Linked DNA regions of Blastopirellula marina. The protein of the gene in region 2 interacts with the protein of the main gene of each other region in a pairwise test. Links are inferred from orthologs where the notes say so. Each region holds a gene or a part of one and is shown on either strand. Other genes may lie near its edges. The genes, in order: nth and aceE.

What was found.
Region 1: the proteins of aceE (region 2) and nth interact in binary tests that used the Escherichia coli proteins (3 or more experiments, as listed by UniProt). The link is inferred for Blastopirellula marina from one-to-one orthologs.

Annotation. Positions count from the first base shown.
Region 1 is NZ_PUIA01000057.1:118,388-127,801, forward strand. The notes cover bases 2,242-4,959. They hold nth (endonuclease III), read right to left. Parts: upstream 4,067-4,959; coding sequence 3,416-4,066; downstream 2,242-3,415. Other genes in these bases: C5Y96_RS17575 (D-arabinono-1,4-lactone oxidase), read right to left, coding at 2,242-3,308; C5Y96_RS17585 (DUF4129 domain-containing protein), read right to left, coding at 4,138-4,959. Outside these bases: C5Y96_RS17560 (hypothetical protein), read left to right, coding at 1-114; C5Y96_RS17565 (TIM barrel protein), read right to left, coding at 140-1,066; dcd (dCTP deaminase), read right to left, coding at 1,100-1,672; more of C5Y96_RS17575, read right to left, coding at 1,839-2,241; more of C5Y96_RS17585, read right to left, coding at 4,960-6,030; C5Y96_RS17590 (DUF58 domain-containing protein), read right to left, coding at 6,114-7,427; C5Y96_RS17595 (AAA family ATPase), read right to left, coding at 7,427-8,377; C5Y96_RS17600 (hypothetical protein), read left to right, coding at 8,648-9,414. UniProt on the Escherichia coli protein: DNA repair enzyme that has both DNA N-glycosylase activity and AP-lyase activity. The DNA N-glycosylase activity releases various damaged pyrimidines from DNA by cleaving the N-glycosidic bond, leaving an AP (apurinic/apyrimidinic) site.
Region 2 is NZ_PUIA01000094.1:86,968-96,949, forward strand. Bases 3,970-7,255 are described here. They hold aceE (pyruvate dehydrogenase (acetyl-transferring), homodimeric type), read right to left. Parts: upstream 6,873-7,255; coding sequence 4,170-6,872; downstream 3,970-4,169. Other genes in these bases: C5Y96_RS26305 (2-oxo acid dehydrogenase subunit E2), read right to left, coding at 3,970-4,073; lpdA (dihydrolipoyl dehydrogenase), read right to left, coding at 7,159-7,255. Also shown: C5Y96_RS26285 (glucose-1-phosphate adenylyltransferase), read left to right, coding at 1-305; C5Y96_RS26290 (hypothetical protein), read right to left, coding at 359-802; C5Y96_RS28025 (hypothetical protein), read right to left, coding at 843-971; C5Y96_RS26295 (hypothetical protein), read right to left, coding at 1,034-1,462; C5Y96_RS26300 (zinc-ribbon domain-containing protein), read right to left, coding at 1,496-2,503; more of C5Y96_RS26305, read right to left, coding at 2,691-3,969; more of lpdA, read right to left, coding at 7,256-8,589; rpsD (30S ribosomal protein S4), read right to left, coding at 8,779-9,387; C5Y96_RS26325 (Gfo/Idh/MocA family oxidoreductase), read left to right, coding at 9,771-9,982. UniProt on the Escherichia coli protein: Component of the pyruvate dehydrogenase (PDH) complex, that catalyzes the overall conversion of pyruvate to acetyl-CoA and CO(2).

The DNA.
Region 1 (9,414 bases), on a different replicon or contig from region 2:
ATGATCGATTACTTGGACTATTTCCAGCACCAGATCCCGAAAGACCGATACGAACAGCAGCGGGCCTTCTACACACAGTTCAAACAAAGCCTGCAAGAGCACGGGGCTCGCTAATGAGCCCCCTTGCCGCTACTTGGCTCTAGACGTCGCACAGCGCGACACCGTGCCGGAGTGACGCCAGTTTGTCATCCCAGGTAGGGATGTATTCCTGGACGACGTATCCATCGTATTCCGAATCCGCCACGGCCTTGATGATGGCCGAGTAGTTCATCTCTTGCGTATCGTCCAGTTCACATCGACCTGGATTTCCAGCCGTGTGCAGGTGCCCAATGTACGGCAGGCTCTGGCGGAAACGTCGAATAACGTCACCGTTCATAATCTGCACGTGGTAGAAATCGAACAGTAACTTCATGTTTGGTGAGTCGACCTGTTTGATCATGTCCAGGCAATGATCGACATCGTCTCCAAAGTAACCGGGATGCCCCTTCATAGGGTGCGAATCATCTCGGCTGTTGAGGTGTTCGAGCACAAGTTGAACGTTATTTTCTTCTGCGTAGGGAATCACTGATTTCCAGAATTCGACGCAATTCTTGGTGCCTTGCTCGAAGCCGATTCCCTTTTTGCTCATCCCGGTGAACGTGATCACGCTAGGGCAATTCCACTTCACTGCGGTATCGATGGCCCCTTTCAGCTTCTCGGTACACATTGCGTGATTGTCCGGATTTACCGGACCATCCTTGAAGCCATGTCCCGAGCATAGCGATACCTTCAAGCCGTGCTCTTTCATCAGGGGGTACCATTTGACATCGATCCCTTCCATCGCCTGAAGTCCCATCTTCGCACATGCGGGAATCAGGGTTTCCATCGGCATTGGATTAAAGCACCATGCCATGACCGACTGCTTGATATTCTTACCGGTTGCCTTGAAGTCTTCCGAGGGAACTTGGGTTGCAGCGGAAGACCCTGCAGCACGAGCAGTGCCGGCCATGGCCAAACCAGCCACCGAGGTACCCACAACGGTCTTAATCAGGTCACGGCGAGATAGGCGGGATTTGTTTTGCGGCATGGCAGTGTTCTCGTAATTTATACAGGGTGGGGCTTAAGGGTTATCAAAGGGAAATGCCATTTGCGATTCATCCGGAGGCTGGGCCCCGGGGTTCAACTCCTTGAACAACAGGCTGGGCTGAATTCCGTGATTGTTCTGGTACTTGTCGCTCACATACTCCGTAATGTCACCCGTGATCTCGTGATAGAAGATCTGGCAAATGGGGACATTCGGATAGATGCGAATCGGCTGGACGGCAAACATCTCTAAGGTCCAAAATCCTTTGAACCCGACATCACCAAACCCAGCGGTCACGTGCACGAAAAGACCAAGCCGCCCGATTGAACTGCGCCCCTCAATCATGGGAACGTAGCCGTGCGTTTCGGTCATCTCATTGGTTCGTGCCAAATACAACTGATTTGGATTCAGCACGTAACCCTCTTCCGGTATTGTAATTCGCCGGATCCGGTGAGGCTGACGCATATCGAGGATCAACTCCTCGTACGTCATCAATTCTTCGTTGAGCGTCAGATTGTAACTATTGGGATTTAAACGACTTTCGTCATAAGGCTCGATAAAGATCTTGCTGTTGAGATGTTTCCGAATCTCATTACCGGAAAGAATCATGGATGGGCCTTGGGTTGTCCACAACGGTCGTCATGAGCCGTCGCAGGCGAAAAGTCCTGGATGATACCGAAGTGCTGATTATAGAGGGTATTTGCGAAATTAAAACGGACTAGTTTTCCACGCAAGGTATTGTTCTTGGCGGCCAAATTCGCGTGCTCCCATCACGTCAAACCCCACTCTCGCTGCCAGTTTGACGACCATTCGCTTCTTGGTGTGTCGTCATCGTGGGGAACGAAAAGACTTCCTCTACATATGGATTCCGAAACACCCCGCTACGATCGAATTCATAGGCCGTCTCCCTGAATGCCTCGAGTCGGGGATAAAGTTCTTCGACTTCGCCCCCGGACAGAGGAAACCACTTTCCCCAGTGGGGGCGTGCCCCAAACAACTTAGCCATGCTTCGAGCCAGAAATCGGCCGACCTGGAAGAAGGGCTCCCTGGGCTCGACGTAGGTAATCAAACTGATGGAATAGACCCATGGCTCGGTTCCTTCCGACATCGAGATCAGCGTATCGTCAGCAAGAATCCGGCGGAAACAAATTGGGTAATGATGGCAGTAGATACCGCGCAGGGCCTGGAGTTCCTCACTCATTCCCATCTCACCGAGCCTATCTTGCCAGAGAGCGGCCAGGCAGTCACGTTGACCATCGGCTAATTGCAGAACCTGGGCAACAAACGCAGCAGCTTCTCGCACTTTCGATTGGGCGACAAACAATTCGATCTCAAGATGCCGGAACAGTTCGTGCTCCATGACAAGAATTCGGTCGCTACGGTCTGTAACCACCCATCTTGAAAAGACGGACGCCGGCAAGCCCCAGCGAAACAATGCGTGCACCAACGACCGGCTCCTTAGCCATCTCGCGGAAGCAATTACCCCCAGGTGTAAACCGATGTCGAGACTGAGAAACCAATACCACCGATACAGCCAAGCCGACCAAGATGGCTGGGGAAGATCCGATACGCGTCGTTCCTGCGAGACATACCGCCAACTGTGGGGAAGCAGAAAAAACTGCTGCAGGGGAGACTGATCCTCCAATACCAAGGCGTCGTCGATCATCGTGCACCATGTCGCTTTTTCGGTCACCCAATACTGGGGCACACAGCGAAATGTCACGCCCAAAATGATGCCGAGGCACCCTAGACTGCAACGGGCTGCCTGTAATGATTCACCTGACTTGACCTCCCGAATCTCCGCCTTACCGTCGTTGTCGAAACATGCGATCCGTAATGATTCCATATAGTGCGAGAGGCTGTTTTTCCCGGAACCATGCGTACCGGTCGAGATTGCCCCGGCGATGGTTTGTTCGGTAATCAATCCAATCGACGGAGTCGTCAGGCCTCGCTTGGCGAGTTCAGCGAGTACCTTCTTCATCTGAGTGCCGCCCCCCACGATTGCGAGTGGCGGTTCGGACGAATCATCAACCTTTACTTCATTGAAGTTCCGCATATTGACGATCACGTCCGCGGAAACAATGGCACCGCTCCAGGCATGTTTCGATGCAACGACACGTATCTTCCCTGTGTTGTGCCGATTCAGAATTTCGAGCAGTTCTTCCTCGGAACTTGGCTCATAATAATGAGCGGAATGAAAATCGACGTTTCTCCCGAAGTTGACAATTCGCTTATTCGTTTCCATGGCATTGGTTCCACGAGACAATTGCCCAAGAATCGTTCAGGCCAAAACAAATCCCTCGTTTACCAACGCGAAAAGCGCCAAACAGATGGTCACTTTTTTCTTCAGATTTACACGACGCCGATCTGCGGGCAGAACTTAAGGAAATGGCATCCCTCACATTTGGGTTTCCTGGCCGCACAAACCGCTCGACCGTGGTGAATCAGTCGATGCGAGAAATCGATCCACTCTTTCTTAGGAACCACCTCCATCAATTCGCGTTCGATCTGGACTGCGTCCCCTTTATCTGTCAGTCCCAGCCGTTTGGTCAGCCGCCCGACATGGGTGTCGACGACGATACCGGAAGGGATTCCGTAGGCGGTCCCTAGCACGACATTGGCCGTTTTTCGACCGACTCCGGGCAAGGCCACCAGGGTTGCTAAGTCCTTGGGCACCTCGCCATCGAACTCGTCGGCCAGTGCCCGCGAGGCGGCATGGATGTTCTTCGCTTTGTTCCGGAAGAATCCCGTCGTCTTGACCAGGTTCTCCAATGTCTTGACCGGGGCCCGCGACATGGAATCGGCATCGGGATACTTGGCAAACAACTCCTTCGTCACGATGTTGACCCGTACATCGGTACATTGCGCCGACAGAATCGTCGCAATCAACAGTTGAAAGGGGGTCTCGTAATTCAAGGCGCACTCAGCGCCCGCGTAATCCTTTTTCAGTTGCCGAACAACGCGGCGGGCCTGGGCTTTCCGCTCTTGGAGGTCTTCGATCATGCAGGAATAGTTTTTCAGCTTGGAGTGATACGTTTTCAATGAGAGCGAAAACAAGCGAGGAGTATTCGTTCCTAACTCTTTAATCGCTCCCACAGTTTTCGCAGAATTTCGAGCGTTTCCCTAGGGGCCTTTCCACTTCCGTAGGCAACCTGGCCGTAAAGATCGGCCGTGGGACGTACCGTACTCGCCAATTCGTGGTGCTCGTTTTCGAGCATAGTGGCAAATTCGCCTGGCGTCTGTTCTTCCCGGCGTTGGCTCCCCTGCTCTGCCGCCCAAGCTTCCAGCGCCGCGAACGAATATCGCACCCACTCTTCCAGTGGCTTTCCCTTCCAACTCGGGTCCTGGAATGGATTGCGAAACGCTGAGAATGCAATGCGCGGCTTCTTCAGCGGTTCGGGGGCCACCCCCTGCTCAACCTCTTCCTTTTTCTTTTCACCTAAGAGGCTCGCCCAGAACTCATTCCATGCCTTGACGATATCGTCCCAGAACTTCCACACCAAAAACGCGATCATGCCAAGAACGACCACGTAGACCAGAACTTTGAGCAAGTCCCCCAACGAAGCCAGTGGGTTGGGAAAGGAGAATGCCGGTGTTTGTGAAGGCGATTGATTTGATTGATCTTGGGGTGGCTCATTGGAAGCGTCTTCCTGAGAGTCCTTTTCTTCCGACGGCTTTGGCTTTGTGTCATCCTGCTGCTTTTGCTCTGGTTTGTCGGATTTCTCAGAGGATTGATCACCTTGCCGCTGCTCCGCTTCTCCCTGTTGAGACTTCGATGGATCGGACGACTTCTCCTGCGAGTCTGATTCCTTCTGCCCTTCGCTCTGGTTTTTGTCGTTCGTCTTCGAGTTCTCGCTTTGCTGCTGATCGGATTCTTTCGATTCCCCAGGCTTCTTTTTCTGAGCATTGGGGTCGGATTGGTTGCTGGCCTCTTTTCCGTCTTTTCGTGTCTCGTCTGACTTTTGCGAATTCTCGTCGGCTCGTTCCTGGTTTTCAGTGGTCTTCGAACGGTCCTGGCGATTGTCGTTCGTACCGTCTTTGTTGACGGCTACCTGCGATGCTTTGCGTTGCTGTTCGTCTTGGTAGAAAGGAAGTTGAGCCAGTTCGTACTCGGCATTGGGCCGCGGCAAAATCGACACCACGATCAGCACCAGTGCCACCACACCAAAGCCCACCCCCAGCCAGGTACCGGTCATACTGAGCGGCATGACCAGGCCGCGCGTTTGAAGGTAACGGCGAAGCCCAAGAAAACTGGTCGTCACCAATAGACTCAGTGCGGCGAAGACATACGCGACAAGCAACGTGAACAGATACCACTTCTTATCGGCAACTTTGCTTCCGGCTAGTGCCTGGCCGAAGCCAAATATGGGAAGGGCTGCCAACGAGAAATAGACCACCCAAGCCCCTGGGGCAAACTTCGTATTCGTAGGATTGATCCAAGCGTCGAGCTTTTCTAGAAATGTCTTCGACTGCTGCGTATCTTCTTCTGCTTGACCGGTAACCCCCTGAAGCTGATCGTCAGGCTGGGTGATCTCTTGCTCATGAGATTCTTCTTCTGGTACTTCACCCCGGATCCACTGCATTAGCCCTTTTTGAGACGCATCGACGGAGCCGGCCATGACAGTGCAATCGTAAACCAGGCGGGTACTCAGCCACCACACAACCGCGAGCAGCACTGCTGTTAAGATGATCGCCTCGGGAACGAATCTCATCACCGCAGCGAGGACGCATACTCCCAGAATTCCTCCGAGAATTGCGGCTCGCGTTCCCCCCTCTTCGATCCCCACGCGAGCATTCGCCACGATCCCCAGTACAAACATGCACATGATGAAATTGAGCCGCCAGACATGGGGACCGTCGTAGAAGATCCCCACCGAAAACAGCACCAAACTTCCCACCAATACCATGATTAACGCCGGCGCAACGGCGATGATGGCATAGTCGAGTTCGGTGAGTCGGGGACGCATGAAACTTTTGCTCTCAATCCATGACGAAAACAGTCGTCAGCTCTAAGTCAATCTCGCTGAAAACCAAACACTTCACACCCAATCTAAAACAACGGATAGGCCTGTTCCTGACAGATCTGACTGATGGTTTCCATCGATTTCAACTGCTTGGCCAACATGCGTTCGGCAAGTAGCAATCCGGCGGCTTGGGCGAATTCGTACTCGTCCCAGCAATTGACGATGGGCGTCACGGCGTAACCTCCGCGGACCAGGTTACCCAGCGTCATCGCTATCTCAGGGGTAACCTTACTAAGGATCGGAACGACCGTCGCATCGCGTGGCAGGTCACTCTCAATCTCCAAGAGCAGCGACGGCAGCGCGAGCCCTTCATTCTTTTCACTGCGGGCCATCATATGTCGGATCTGCTGAAACTGATGGGCACCTCTTTTGGTTCGCACCTTCTGGGGATTCAAGCGGGGATCACGATCGATACGCCCTGCACTCTTTCTGGCTGCGTCGCGCGTCCGGGCATCGAAGTCCCAGCCTTCGTATTTCATCCGCTCAGCCGCATCGACCGAATTGGTAAAGATCCCTACCTGTTGATCCATCAAATGAACCGAATTGGCAATGGCTACCGCGCATTTGATCGCCAACTCGCTCCGAATCGGTTCATCCTTTTCCGGAAAGCTATCGGGATGAAGGTCGAGAATAATGCTTACGCCTGCAATGCAGGTTGCTTCGTACTGTTTGCTATGCAGTTGGCCGGTTCTGGCTGTCGAGGCCCAGTGAATCCGGTTCAGGGGATCTCCCAATTGATAGCGACGAATGCCGGCAATACGCGACGGGTCTTCAAAAAGTCGCGATTGCATTTTGATTTCGCCCAAGGGACGCTTGGAAACGAGATCGAATCCGTCCAGCGGAATAATCGCCGGATCGACCGTAATGAACTCTGGCTCAGCAATCACCTTGAATTGTTTGTATAGGCCGAACACATCCCCCGTCTCGAGCACGGCCGGTCCGATCTGATAGTATCCGCGGCGATTGCATTGAATTCGGTACGTAAATAGTTTGGTGGCCCGCGGCCATAACATCGCCAGGAAGATCCTCTTTCCATCCACTTCCAATGCCGCTGGACGAGTTATCACGGCATGTCTGGGCAGCAGATCCTCGATCAGCATCCACGGCATGGGAATGACACCCGAATAATGGACGGTCAGCGCAACCGTGATCACATCCCCTTCTTCAGCATCTACCTGACTGACATGTCGAGTCGCCGATAAGCTTCGTAGCCAGTAGCGAACGAGCACCCGAGAGCCCAGCATGACCGCGACCAATGCGTACATGGCATAGGTCATCAATCCCAAGCCAAACGCCAAGGATAGAGCAAGCAGGATCGCGGCTCCCAAGACCCAACGCATTAAACCGTTGCCTCGTCCAGCATAGGGACAGGGACTTCCTGCAGAATATCGTCCAGCACGTCTTGGGGGGTTACTTTGCGAAGTCGACTTTCGGGACGCAAGATCAGTCGATGAGCCATCACTGGCGTCAGCACTCGCTTGACGTCGTCTGGCAGCACGTAGTTGCGTCCCAAAATCGCTGCCAGTGATTGGCTGGTACGAAACAGCGCCAGCGAGGCACGAGGGCTTGCCCCAAGCATCAGTTGATCATGCCGGCGTGTCGCATGGACAAGTTCAACGATGTAACGCTGGACCTTCTCGTGTAACTTGACACTACGACTCGCCTTTTGACAGGCACGCAATTCTTCCTTGGTAACCACAGCCTCGATGGTTTCCAAGGGATGCTGCTTCCGCGAAGCGGTAAGCATCTTGAGCTCGTCTTCCAGGCTGGGGTAGCCTAAACTGAACTTCATCAGAAAACGATCGAGTTGGGCCTCAGGCAGCGGAAAGGTACCCTCATGATCGATTGGGTTTTGTGTCGCTAATACAAGGAACGGCGGATCGAGTTGATGCGTCTCACCATCAATGGTGACGCGCGACTCAGCCATGGCTTCCAGCAAAGCGGCCTGGGTGCGAGGAGTTGTCCGGTTAATCTCGTCGGCGAGAAGAATGTTAGTGAAGACCGGCCCAGGACGGAACTCGAATTCCGACGTCTTCTGATTGAAGATCGACGTCCCAGTGACGTCGCTGGGCAATAGGTCTGGCGTGCACTGGACGCGTTTGAGGGTGCATCCGACACTTTTCGCCAGAGCCCTTGCTAGCATTGTCTTCGCAACCCCCGGCACGTCTTCCATCAGAACATGCCCCTCGGAAAGCCAAGCTACGAGCGAAAAGACAACTTGCTGTCGTTTACCGAGAATGACTTTTTCAACATTCCCTAGAATTTTCTTGACCGTTGTGGCGACATCCATAAAAGTTCGTTTCTGGAGCAAATTACGGCGGACGATTCGCGAATATCGTTATTATCTAAAGATTTGCGTGAAATGCCCGCGCTAAGAATGGAATTTTCCGATTGACGAGCGGTCACCACAAAGAATATCATCGAATACCTCTATGGAGGTGTAACAAAAACTGTTTCCCAGGCAATTTCGTCATAACTATCGGAACGATGGTATAACGAATGATATCAGGGGGAAATGTGCGCGGCATTTATCCCCTTGGCCAGCATAAAAGAGATTCCCATGTTCAGGCGACCAACCTACTTCTGGCGATTTAGCTGGGCTCTTATCGCAGTATGCGCGGTGCTTACCTATCTTTCCACGGCACAGGCGCGCACTTGGACAACGGTAGAGGGGAAAGAAGTCGAAGCTGAGCTTGTCGAAGTTGTTCAAGATGGTAAAGCGGTCATCTTGGACGTGAAGGGAAATCGATTCACGGTCCCCCTCGAGCGGCTATCCTCGAAAGATCGCGCGTACGTCCAGGGACTTGAGGACACGATGCCAACGCTCTCGGATGCTGAACTGCAGAAAGAGATTGACCAGGCCGTCTCAGACGATGAACGCGGAGTCAATGAAAATAATACCGATCCAATTCGTCTGACAGCGAAACGAATCTGGCGTTCGCGAGAAGGGGTGGCTGTCGAGGCACAGTTTGTCCGCATGGTTCAAGGAACCATCGTTTTACGCGAAGGGGCACGGTACCATCGTATTCAATTCTACGATCTCTCGGTCGACGACCGCCAGTTTCTTTCCGATGCCCACAAAGCGATTGGCAAGTCCGCGTTAATTCCACCGGTTCGTCCCGACCTCTTGGATGCCGAACCCCAAACGAACGAACCCCCTGCCTATCGTGACCATCCGCCGGTCCCTTCATCACCAATGCCGGGCCCAGTGAAATCACCACCCAATCAAACACAAGTGAATCTACCAGATAATGGCTTTGGTAGTGCCAACGATAACGTCAAGCTTCCACCTGGCGGTTTTGGTGCCGCTCAGGAAACGACGAAACT
Region 2 (9,982 bases):
TGCGTAGCGTGATCGAAGAAAACGTCACCATCGAAGACTCGGTGCTGATGGGCTGCGACTACTACGCGACTCGCATGGAAACCGAAGCCGATGAATCGTGCGGCCGACCTCGCATGAAGATCGGTTCCGGCAGTGTCATCAAGGGAGCCATCGTCGACAAGAATTGCCACATCGGCAATAACGTCCGCGTGGTGAAAACCGACAACCTGGAAGACAAGGAATACCCGGAAGGGGTCACCATCGTCGACGGCATTCCTTGCATCGAAAAAGGTGCCTGCCTACCCGATGGCTGGACGCTGACCTAGACGAAGCGTCCTCTGACAAGATCTCTAATCCCCTCTCCCACGCAGGGAGAGGGTTACCGTGAGAGATTCTCCGCGTCCCCACTCTCGTTCAGTAATGTTTCTACCTTGGTGCGATTAATCTGAATCGCGCCCAGCATGGCCAATGGCAACGCCACGAAGTTCGCTACTTCAAACCATATCGGATACGGCAGCATCCATTGGTTAAATCCTACTGCGATCAAAAGTAGCGATCCGACTAGTAGCGACGCCACCAGGCCGCCGATCTTTCGCGAGACCCATGTACTGCTAAATAAAATCAGCGCCCACATCGGCACAACCACAGCCAGTACCCAGCCAGGGTACTTTTCGACGTGCGCGCAGATTTCCTCTTCCGTCCCCTCAAAACCTTCGGGAAACGGATGCACTACTGCGCTGAATAGCTCGACACCAATGACCAAGACAAACGCAAGTGCCAGGCCTGCGATAACACCAATCACCACGCGTAGAAACATTATCATCGAAGCCCTCTTTCCCTTCTAAATATCTAACAGTCGGCCACTACATTTCCACAACGCCGTCCGGCAACTGATCGCGAATCAGGTTTAACTTGACACCATACTTCTGCAAGGCTTTCACACCGGCGAGTACCATGAAAATCCACCCATCGAGTCGATCGCTTCTCTTCATATCTCCACTGCATGCGGATGTGGCGGTTCTCTTCCTGTTGCGACCAGGCCTTACTATCAACGCTATGCTGGCGGGGCGTCGCCCGGGAAGGAATGAGATTTCGCCCAAGCCTCCAGCGAGCGCATGTACTTTCGCCTCGGCCAAAATACTTCCGTCCGTAGTAGCGAAAGAACGACAATCGCCAAGTCCGTGTGTGCCTGCTGCTGGAAGTGATACGCGTCAATCAACTGAGCCAGGATGTGTAGGCCAAGTTTTTGGCAACGTTCACGCTCATCCTTCAAGAGTTGCAGCAACTGCTCGTCGGTCGGACGGCAAGCAGCGATGAGGCAGGCCGCGTCCTGGGGCCACAACTGATAAGCGTGGAATGCCTGAACCAGATGCGACACCAACGCGGTCGCATCTTGAATCGCGAGCTTCTCAATCAGCAGGACTTGCTGACTGAGAAATTGCGGGGCTTCGATCACACTCTGAACGAGCTGACTAGCATTCATAGGCTGGCCCTACCCGCTTTGCTATCGGAACCGTCAGGGAATCGTGATCGTCTTCATACGGATTCGCCGCTCACCTACGAGTACTTTGTCCACCTCGCCAAAGGTGATCTTCGAAGCCAGTTCGTTCAGATCGCCGTCGTATGGAAACAAGAAGACATAGCTATCAACATTGGGATCGAAGAAGCTGGAATAAGACATGTTGATCATAAGAGGGCCCAAAACTTTCCCAATCTCTTTGGTCTGATCGACACTGATCTTCTTGTGCTCTAAGCGTACGAGCTTATCCCCATAATCCTTCTCTAACTGCTTTCTAAAATCCTCACCGGATGGTCTACGACTGGGTCCCCAATTAGGCATCATGCCTGGTGGCGGTGGATTCGTCCGCCCCAAGGAGGGCTCATTGCGTTGATTCGGGGTCGATCCACCGAATGGCGGGCTTGGGTTCGGACCATCAGCCGGTGGCACATAAATCCCTTCATCGTTCGCCCCGCCTTGACTACGCGGCGGCGCGAACGCCCCCTCGCTTCTTGCCCCGCCTTGGTTTTGCGGTGGCCCAAATCCTCGATCGTTCCAAGGTGCCCCTGGGCCACGCGGACCGCCCGCTACATTGTTGCCGGGGGACGACCCCTGGCCTGAGCCGGGCGAGGCAAAAACTGTCGAGAACGCAATGATGACCACAACCGAAACGCCGACCACTCGCGCCGATCCAAGCAGAATAGGTATAAGGTCGAAGCCCCCAGGCGAGTTGCTCTTTTGCTTGGCAGGCAATGCTCCTAGCGAAGGCGCTGACGTGGCTGATTCCGAACTCGGAAAGTCGCCAAACAGATCACCCCCACCGAAAGAATCTCCTCCAAACGGATCATCTGCCGCGCTGCTGGGTATCAGAGACAGGTCATCCTCCGGAGGTGGAGTGGCCCCCTGAATCTCTGCAACGAACTTCTGCGAGCACTTCTTACACGTGACTCGCCGCCCGGCAAGTTTGTCGTCGGCAACGGGATACTTGGTACTGCAATTCGGACAGACAATATGAAGCTTGGCCATGATCACCCATTCGCAAGATCGAGATTCAATCGACCTGGATTATAGCCACCAGAATTGGCCTGCTCCACTCCATCCTTTTGAGTGCCCCATAGAAGGTTACCCCAATTCCCAACGACGAAAAAGAAAGCCCCCTCGCAATCTGGTATCGCGAGGGGGCTTTTATACATTTCGAGAGTGGCTCGGATGACTAAGGAGCCATCAACAGCTTGCTGGGGTTCTCCAGCAGGCTCTTGACGTCGTTCAGGAATCGCTGGGCCGTGGCACCATCGACCAGGCGGTGATCGTACGACAGGCTCAGCGGCATCATCAGGCGAGCAACGATTTGGTCTTTCACAACGACCGGCATCTTTCGCGAGCGGCCAACCAACAGGATGGCAACTTCCGGGACATTGATGATTGGCGTGCTGTAAGTACCGCCGATAGCTCCCAGGTTGCTGATCGTGAAGGTCCCACCTTGGATGGCCGACATTTCAAACGTGTTGCCACGAATGTCGGAAGCCGTTTGCTGAAGGCTACGAGCGATGTCGGGAATCGACATGCGATCGGTGTTCTTCATATTCGGCACGAGCAGACCACGATCGGAATCGACGGCAATACCGACGTTCACGTAATCTTTGTAGATGACCTGTTCCTGTTCCATGTCGATCGAGGCGTTCAGTTCCGGATGCTCACGCAAAGCAACGGCAACGGCCTTGATCAAAAACGGCATAGTGGTCAGCTTGACACCAGCCTCGGCGTAGTCGTCTTTGCTTTGCTGACGCAGTTCTTCGAGGGCCGTGATGTCGGCGTCGTCGAAGTTGGTAACCCGCGGAGCAGTCGTCCAGCTCTTGCTCATCTGAGCAGCGGTGACCTTGCGGATCTTCTTCATCTTCTCGATGCGAACCGGACCGTACTTGTCCTGGTTGGCTTCGCCGGTGAGCGATGGCAAAGCGCCCGTCGCAGGGGCCGCGGAAGCCGCACCCGACTTGGCGGCCGATCCTCCTTGGTTCAAATCTCGAACGGTACGCAGAACGTCATCACGTTCGATGCGACCATTGGGACCCGAACCGGTAACGTTGCGCAGATCGACACCTACTTCGCGGGCAAAGCGACGCACGGCCGGCCCGGCTGGCACGCTGTCGTCGGCGCTAGGTGCTTCGGCAACTGGGGCTGGTGCCGGGGTAACTGGCTTGGGTGGTGCCACTGGCTTAGTAGGCTGAGGAGCCGCTTTAGGTTCTTCGCGAACCGGAGCTGGCTCGACGGCCTTAACCGGAGCCGGAGGGGCTTCTGGTTCAGGGGCCTTTTCTTCCTGAGGTGGTGCAGCGACAGGAGGTGCCGAAGAACCAGCGGAGCCGGCGGCTTCCAGGGTCACGATCGGCGCGTGAACAGCTACGGTATCGCCCGTCTTGACGTGGACCTTTGCAATCTTGCCCCCTTCGGTGCTGGGAACATCGACCGTGGCCTTATCGGTTTCGATTTCGATCAGGGTTTGTCCCTTTTCGACCGTATCGCCCACCGAAACATGCACGGCCAGCACGTCTCCCGATTCAATTCCATCGCCCAGATCAGGCAGTTGTACGTCTATTGCCATGGTGAATAACCTTGCTTGGAATGCGTATTTCAAGTCGCATGGAAAAGCGGTCGTCGGCCAGGGGTCTGTCCGACCGACGATGCTGCCAATATGCCGTTAGGCAAAATATGGGTTTGGCTTTTCCGCGTCGAAGTTCAAATCTTTGATCGCCTGAGCCACTTCGGTACGCTCGATCTTGCCGGTGCGAGCCAACTCGTAAAGCGTGGCAATGACCACCGATTCGGCATCGACCTCGAAGTGACGACGCAGCGCTTCGCGAGTTTCGCTGCGTCCCATACCGTCGGTTCCCAGAGCAACCATGTTGCCAGGCAGGTAAGGACGGATCTGTTCGCCCCATGCCCGGACATTGTCGGAAGCCGAGATAAACGGACCTTCGACGCCGTCCATGACGGTTTCGATGTACGACTTCTTCGGCTCTTCGGTGGGATGGAACATGTTCCAACGTTCGCACGACTGGGCATCGCGACGCAACTCGGTGTAGCTGGTAACGCCCCAGACATCGCTGGCGATGTTGTACTTCTCAGCCAGAATCTGAGCAGCATCGAGCACGCAGCGAGTGATCGTTCCGCTACCCATCAGCTGAACCTTCGCACGCGGCTTGTCGGCCTCTTGCGTTTTCAGCTTGTAAATACCGCGAATGATTCCCTCTTCAGCACCTGCAGGCATCTCGGGCATCACGTAGTTTTCGTTGCCTACGGTGATGTAGTAGATGGCCGTTTCGCCCTGTTCGTACAGCTTTTTCATCCCGTCGAGGGTGATGACAGCCGTTTCATAGGCATAACAGACGTCGTAGGAACGAACCGTTGGGAAGGCGATCGCGTTCAGATGGCTGTGGCCATCCTGGTGCTGCAAACCTTCGCCGTTGAGGGTCGTACGACCTGCGGTACCGCCGATCATGAAACCTTTGGCACGGGTATCAGCTGCACACCAGACCAGGTCACCGATCCGCTGGAAGCCGAACATGCTGTAGTAAATGAAGAACGGAATCATGTTGATGCCGTGTTGCGAGTACGCATTGCCCGCCGAAATAAACGACGACATCGACCCCGCTTCGGTGATCCCTTCTTCCAGGATCTGACCGTCTTTGGCTTCCTTGTAATACATCAGCTGATCGGAGTCGACCGGCTCGTACAACTGCCCCGAGTGGGCATAAATACCGACTTGGCGGAACATCCCTTCCATACCGAAAGTACGCGATTCGTCAGGGACGATCGGCACGATGTTCTGACCGATGTTCTGGTCCTTGCACAGCTTGGAAAGCAGGCGGACAAAACCCATCGTGGTCGACATTTCTTTCCCCTTGCTGCCACCGAGGAATTCTTTGTATTCCTCCATGGTTGGGATGGTCGACGTGGGATGAGTGGTCGGACGCGAAGGAACCGGGCCCCCCAGTTCTTGACGTCGCTTCTTCAGGTAACGCATTTCAGCGCTATCTTCCGGCGGACGGTAGAACGGAGCTTTCACGACTTCTTCATCCGAGATCGGAATGCTGAAGCGTGTGCGGAACTCTCGCAGTTCTTCTTCGTTGAGCTTCTTCTGGTTGTGGGTGACGTTGCGGCCTTCGCCAGCTTCGCCCAGACCATAACCCTTGATCGTCTTGGCGATGACGACGGTCGGCTTCCCTTTGCATTCGGTCGCCGCTTTGTAGGCTGCGTAAACCTTTTCAGGATCGTGACCACCACGAGTCAGCTTCTGCAGCTTTTCGTCGGAGTAGTTCTTCACCAGTTCCAGCAACTCGGGATACTTGCCGAAGAAGTGCTTGCGAATGTATTCGCCCGATTCGACAACGTACTTCTGGTACTGACCGTCGACGACTTCTTCCATTCGCTTGACCAGAAGGCCCGTCTTGTCGGCTTCCAGCAGCGGATCCCAGTCGCTTCCCCAAACCACCTTGATGACGTTCCAGCCGGCACCACGGAAGACCGCTTCCAGTTCCTGGATGATCTTGCCGTTACCACGAACTGGACCGTCGAGACGCTGCAGGTTGCAGTTGATGACCCACGTCAGGTTGTCGAGTTGTTCGCGCGAAGCGAGGCTGATCGCACCCAAGGTTTCCGGTTCATCGCATTCGCCGTCACCGAGGAACGCCCAGACGCGTGTCTTGCTGGTGTCTTTCAAACCCCGGTCATGCATGTAGCGATTGAAGCGAGCCTGATAGATCGAGCAGATCGGTCCCAAGCCCATCGAAACGGTTGGAAATTCCCAGAAATCTTCCATCAGCCATGGGTGCGGATAGGACGAAAGCCCCATTTCCGGCTGCAATTCACGGCGGAAGTTCTCGAGGTTCTTTTCGGTCAAGCGTCCTTCGACGAACGCCCGCGAGTAAATACCCGGGGAAGCGTGCCCCTGGAAATAAACCTGGTCCCCTTCGTAGCCGCTTCCACGACCACGCAGGAAGTGATTGAAAGCGACTTCCACCAGCGTAGCACTTGAAGCGAACGTACTGATGTGACCACCCAGGCCCTCAAAGTTCTTGTTGGCCCGCGTCACCATCGCCATCGCGTTCCAGCGGATGATGCTCTTGATGCGGCGTTCAAATTCTCGGTTACCCGGGTACGCCGGCTGATCGGAGGAATGAATCGTATTGATGTACGGCGTGTTGGCAGCAAACGGCACATCCACGCCGCGTGCGTGAGCTCGATTCTCTAAAGCCGAGAGAAGAAAGCGAACCCGATCATCCCCTTTTCCTTCCAGAACGTAGTCGAGCGAGTCGAGCCACTCTTGCGTTTCCGCCGGGTCCACGTCTTGGGAAAAGGTCGACGGGTTGTTCCGCATCAAGTTCTCTTCGGCAGGCATCATTTTGGCGTTCGCCATGCAACTTCCCTTTTTTCAGTCCGTTGCTTTGCGCCAGGGAAAAATCTCGTTCGTCGCGACTTCATTGCGCGACGCTCTTCTGGCGAAGCAACCCTCGATTAACTTATCTCAAAGATCAATCTCGGTTTAGGCCCGAGGCGGGCTTCGAGTCTGAATTCTACCGCGCTGACCGTATTTGTCAGCGAGTGGTAGGCGAACCCTCTCCGTCTTCTGCAGTCAGCAGAATCGGCATAAGCCCAATTAAAACTACAAGTTGTTTAAGGACAAGACGTTACGACTTCTTCTTTGGCTTGTAAATTTCGGTAGCGGTTCCGAAAAATACCTCACCAGCGTTCATAACCGTCTCGCTTAGGGTCGGATGCGGGTGAATTGTCGAGGTCAGATCAAAGACTTCGGCTCGCATTTCCAGTGCCAAAACGGCTTCGGAAATCATCTCACCGGCCCCAGGTCCGACAATACCGCAGCCCAAAACGCGTTGGGTCTCAGGATCGATGATCCACTTGGTCAACCCATCGGTACGCCCCAATGCTTGGGCACGTCCGCTGGCAGCCCATGGATACATGGCCACTTCGACCTTCTTACCCATGGCTTTGGCTTCTTCTTCCATCAGACCAGCCCAGGCAATTTCTGGATCAGTGAAGATCACGGCCGGAATCGCAGCAGGCTCGAAGGAAACCGGGTGGCCCAGAATGGCCTCGACGGCGGCACGACCTTCGTGCGTTGCTTTGTGAGCGAGCATTGGGTTGCCGGTCACGTCGCCAATGGCCGAGATCTTCGGATCAGCCGTGCGAAGCTGCTTATCGACCCCAATGAAACCTCGCTTGTCGACAACGCACTGCGTGTTTTCCAGGCCAATTCCCTTGGTGTTCGGCCAGCGACCGATCGAAACCAGGACGCGGTCATACTTGAATGTGCCGAACTTGTTTGGACCTTCGAAGGCAACTTCGACCTTGCCGTCGCGATCGCCCAGCGAACCGACCTTGGTGTTGGTGAAGATACGACCCTCGAACAATTCTTCCAGCTTCTTGGCCAGCGGTTTGACCAGGTTACGGTCGGCACCCGGTAGAAGTCCATCGGTCAACTCGACGACACTGACCTTGGTACCCAGGTGGGCGTACACAGTGCCCATTTCCAGGCCGATATAGCCACCACCGATCACCAGCATGGTTTCGGGAATGTCTTGCAGCTCCAGAGCGCCGGTCGAGTCCATCACCCGTGGCGAGTCGATCTGAAAAGCGGGCGGCATGGCAGCCACCGAACCCGTGGCGACAATCGCGTGATCAAACGTCAGCTTACCCCCTTCAGGAATGGAAGGATCGTCCCCTTCCAGTTCGAGCGTGCTCGAATCGATGAAGCTGGCTTTGGCCTTGATGACGGTCACATTTCGCTTCTTGGCGAGTTGCCCCAGGCCGGTCGAAAGGGACTTAATCACCCCTTCTTTGCGAGCACGCAGCTTGTCGAGCTCGATCTGTGGTTCACTGAAGGTGACACCCCAGTCCTTGTTTAGTTCGTGAACTTCGTCAATCACGCGTGCTACGTGCAAAAGCGCCTTGGATGGGATACATCCACGCAGCAAACACGTTCCCCCGAGACGCGGTTCTTTTTCGATGAGGGTGACTTCCATTCCTTCGTCGGCAGCCAAAAAAGCTGCTGCGTAGCCCCCAGGACCACCACCGATGACCGCCAATTGGGTATGAGCCATGATGTCTCTCTAGCAAATTTACTAAGGCAAAATTGAGTTACTGACCTGAGATGCGGTAGTGGGGAGATGCTTCTCAAGTTCCACAGGTAACAGTGGCACATTGAACCAAAAAAAAAGGGACTCCGCGACGGGCTGTCGTGCCGGAATCCCTCTGAAATCTGCGAATTGCCGAAAAAGTGATTTCGGAAATTAACGCGACATGAATTCGACCACCATGTTCACGTCCACCGGCAGGCTGAAATCTTCAGGACCTGGAACGGCGTCGTAGGTCACCGACAGGGTTTCCGGATCGGGTGACAGGAACGCTGCTGGTTCACCGGAAGCATCGCCGTGGATGCTGCGATACAGAATCTGCAGCTTTTCACGGTTGCGGACGCTAACCACGTCGCCGGGACGCATCTGGTACGATGGCTTGTCAACCTTCTGGCCGTTGACCAGGAAGTGACCGTGCACGATACCCTGGCGAGCCTGGCAGCGAGTCAGTGCCAGACCGGCACGACGGACGATGTTGTCCAGGCGGCGTTCGCACAACGACAACAAGTTTTCACCCGTGTTGCCCTTGCTGTGCTTGGCGTGGGCAAAATAGCGACGGAGCTGCTTTTCACCAATGCCGTAATAATGCTTGATCTTTTGCTTTTCCATCAAAGCAGCACCGTAGTTGGACGGGCGCTTTGGACGATTGTGCATACCTGGGGGATTAGGCCGGCGGTCAGCAGCACGCATAGCGCCGCGACTTTCATAAATCATGGCACCGAGACGACGGTTGATTTTGGCCTTGGGACCTGTGTAATGGCCCATGTGCGGTTCACTCCTAAGAATTCGATTTCCAGGAATCACCATACCGCAGTTAAGCGACGAAAACGTGATTCCTACATCCACGTTTGTTCCCTGGTCAATACTTTAGACCGGGTGGAAACCACACATTGTGCCGCACCTAACCACCTTTGACAAGGGGCTCATCCGGCCCTTAAGTGAAATTCAAAGTCCCCCCTGAATGCCGTAAACCCCACCCCAACTCTCTGGTTCAACCCTTTTCCTGCGATTAAAGTCGATAAAAACATGATGTATCGTGACATGAAACTTTGTATTCTGGAGAATCATCAGTGAGACTGATGTGAGTCCCGCCGGCCGTGTTCATGGCCACCTCTCTACTAGACTTTCTTGCCTGAAGGATTTTCTGCATGAGAAAACCAGTTCTAAGTCGCCGCTCCTTTCTCCAAACATCTGCTGCAGCTGCCATGGTTGCCGGAACAGGTTTCCACCAGCTTGCCGCGGCCGCTGAGTCGAAGTCTGCGAACGAGCTATTGGATATCGCGTGTATCGGTGTTCAGAACCGTGCCTCGGCCAATGTCAGTGGCGTTAGCGGCCAGAACCTGGTCGCGCTGTGCGATAT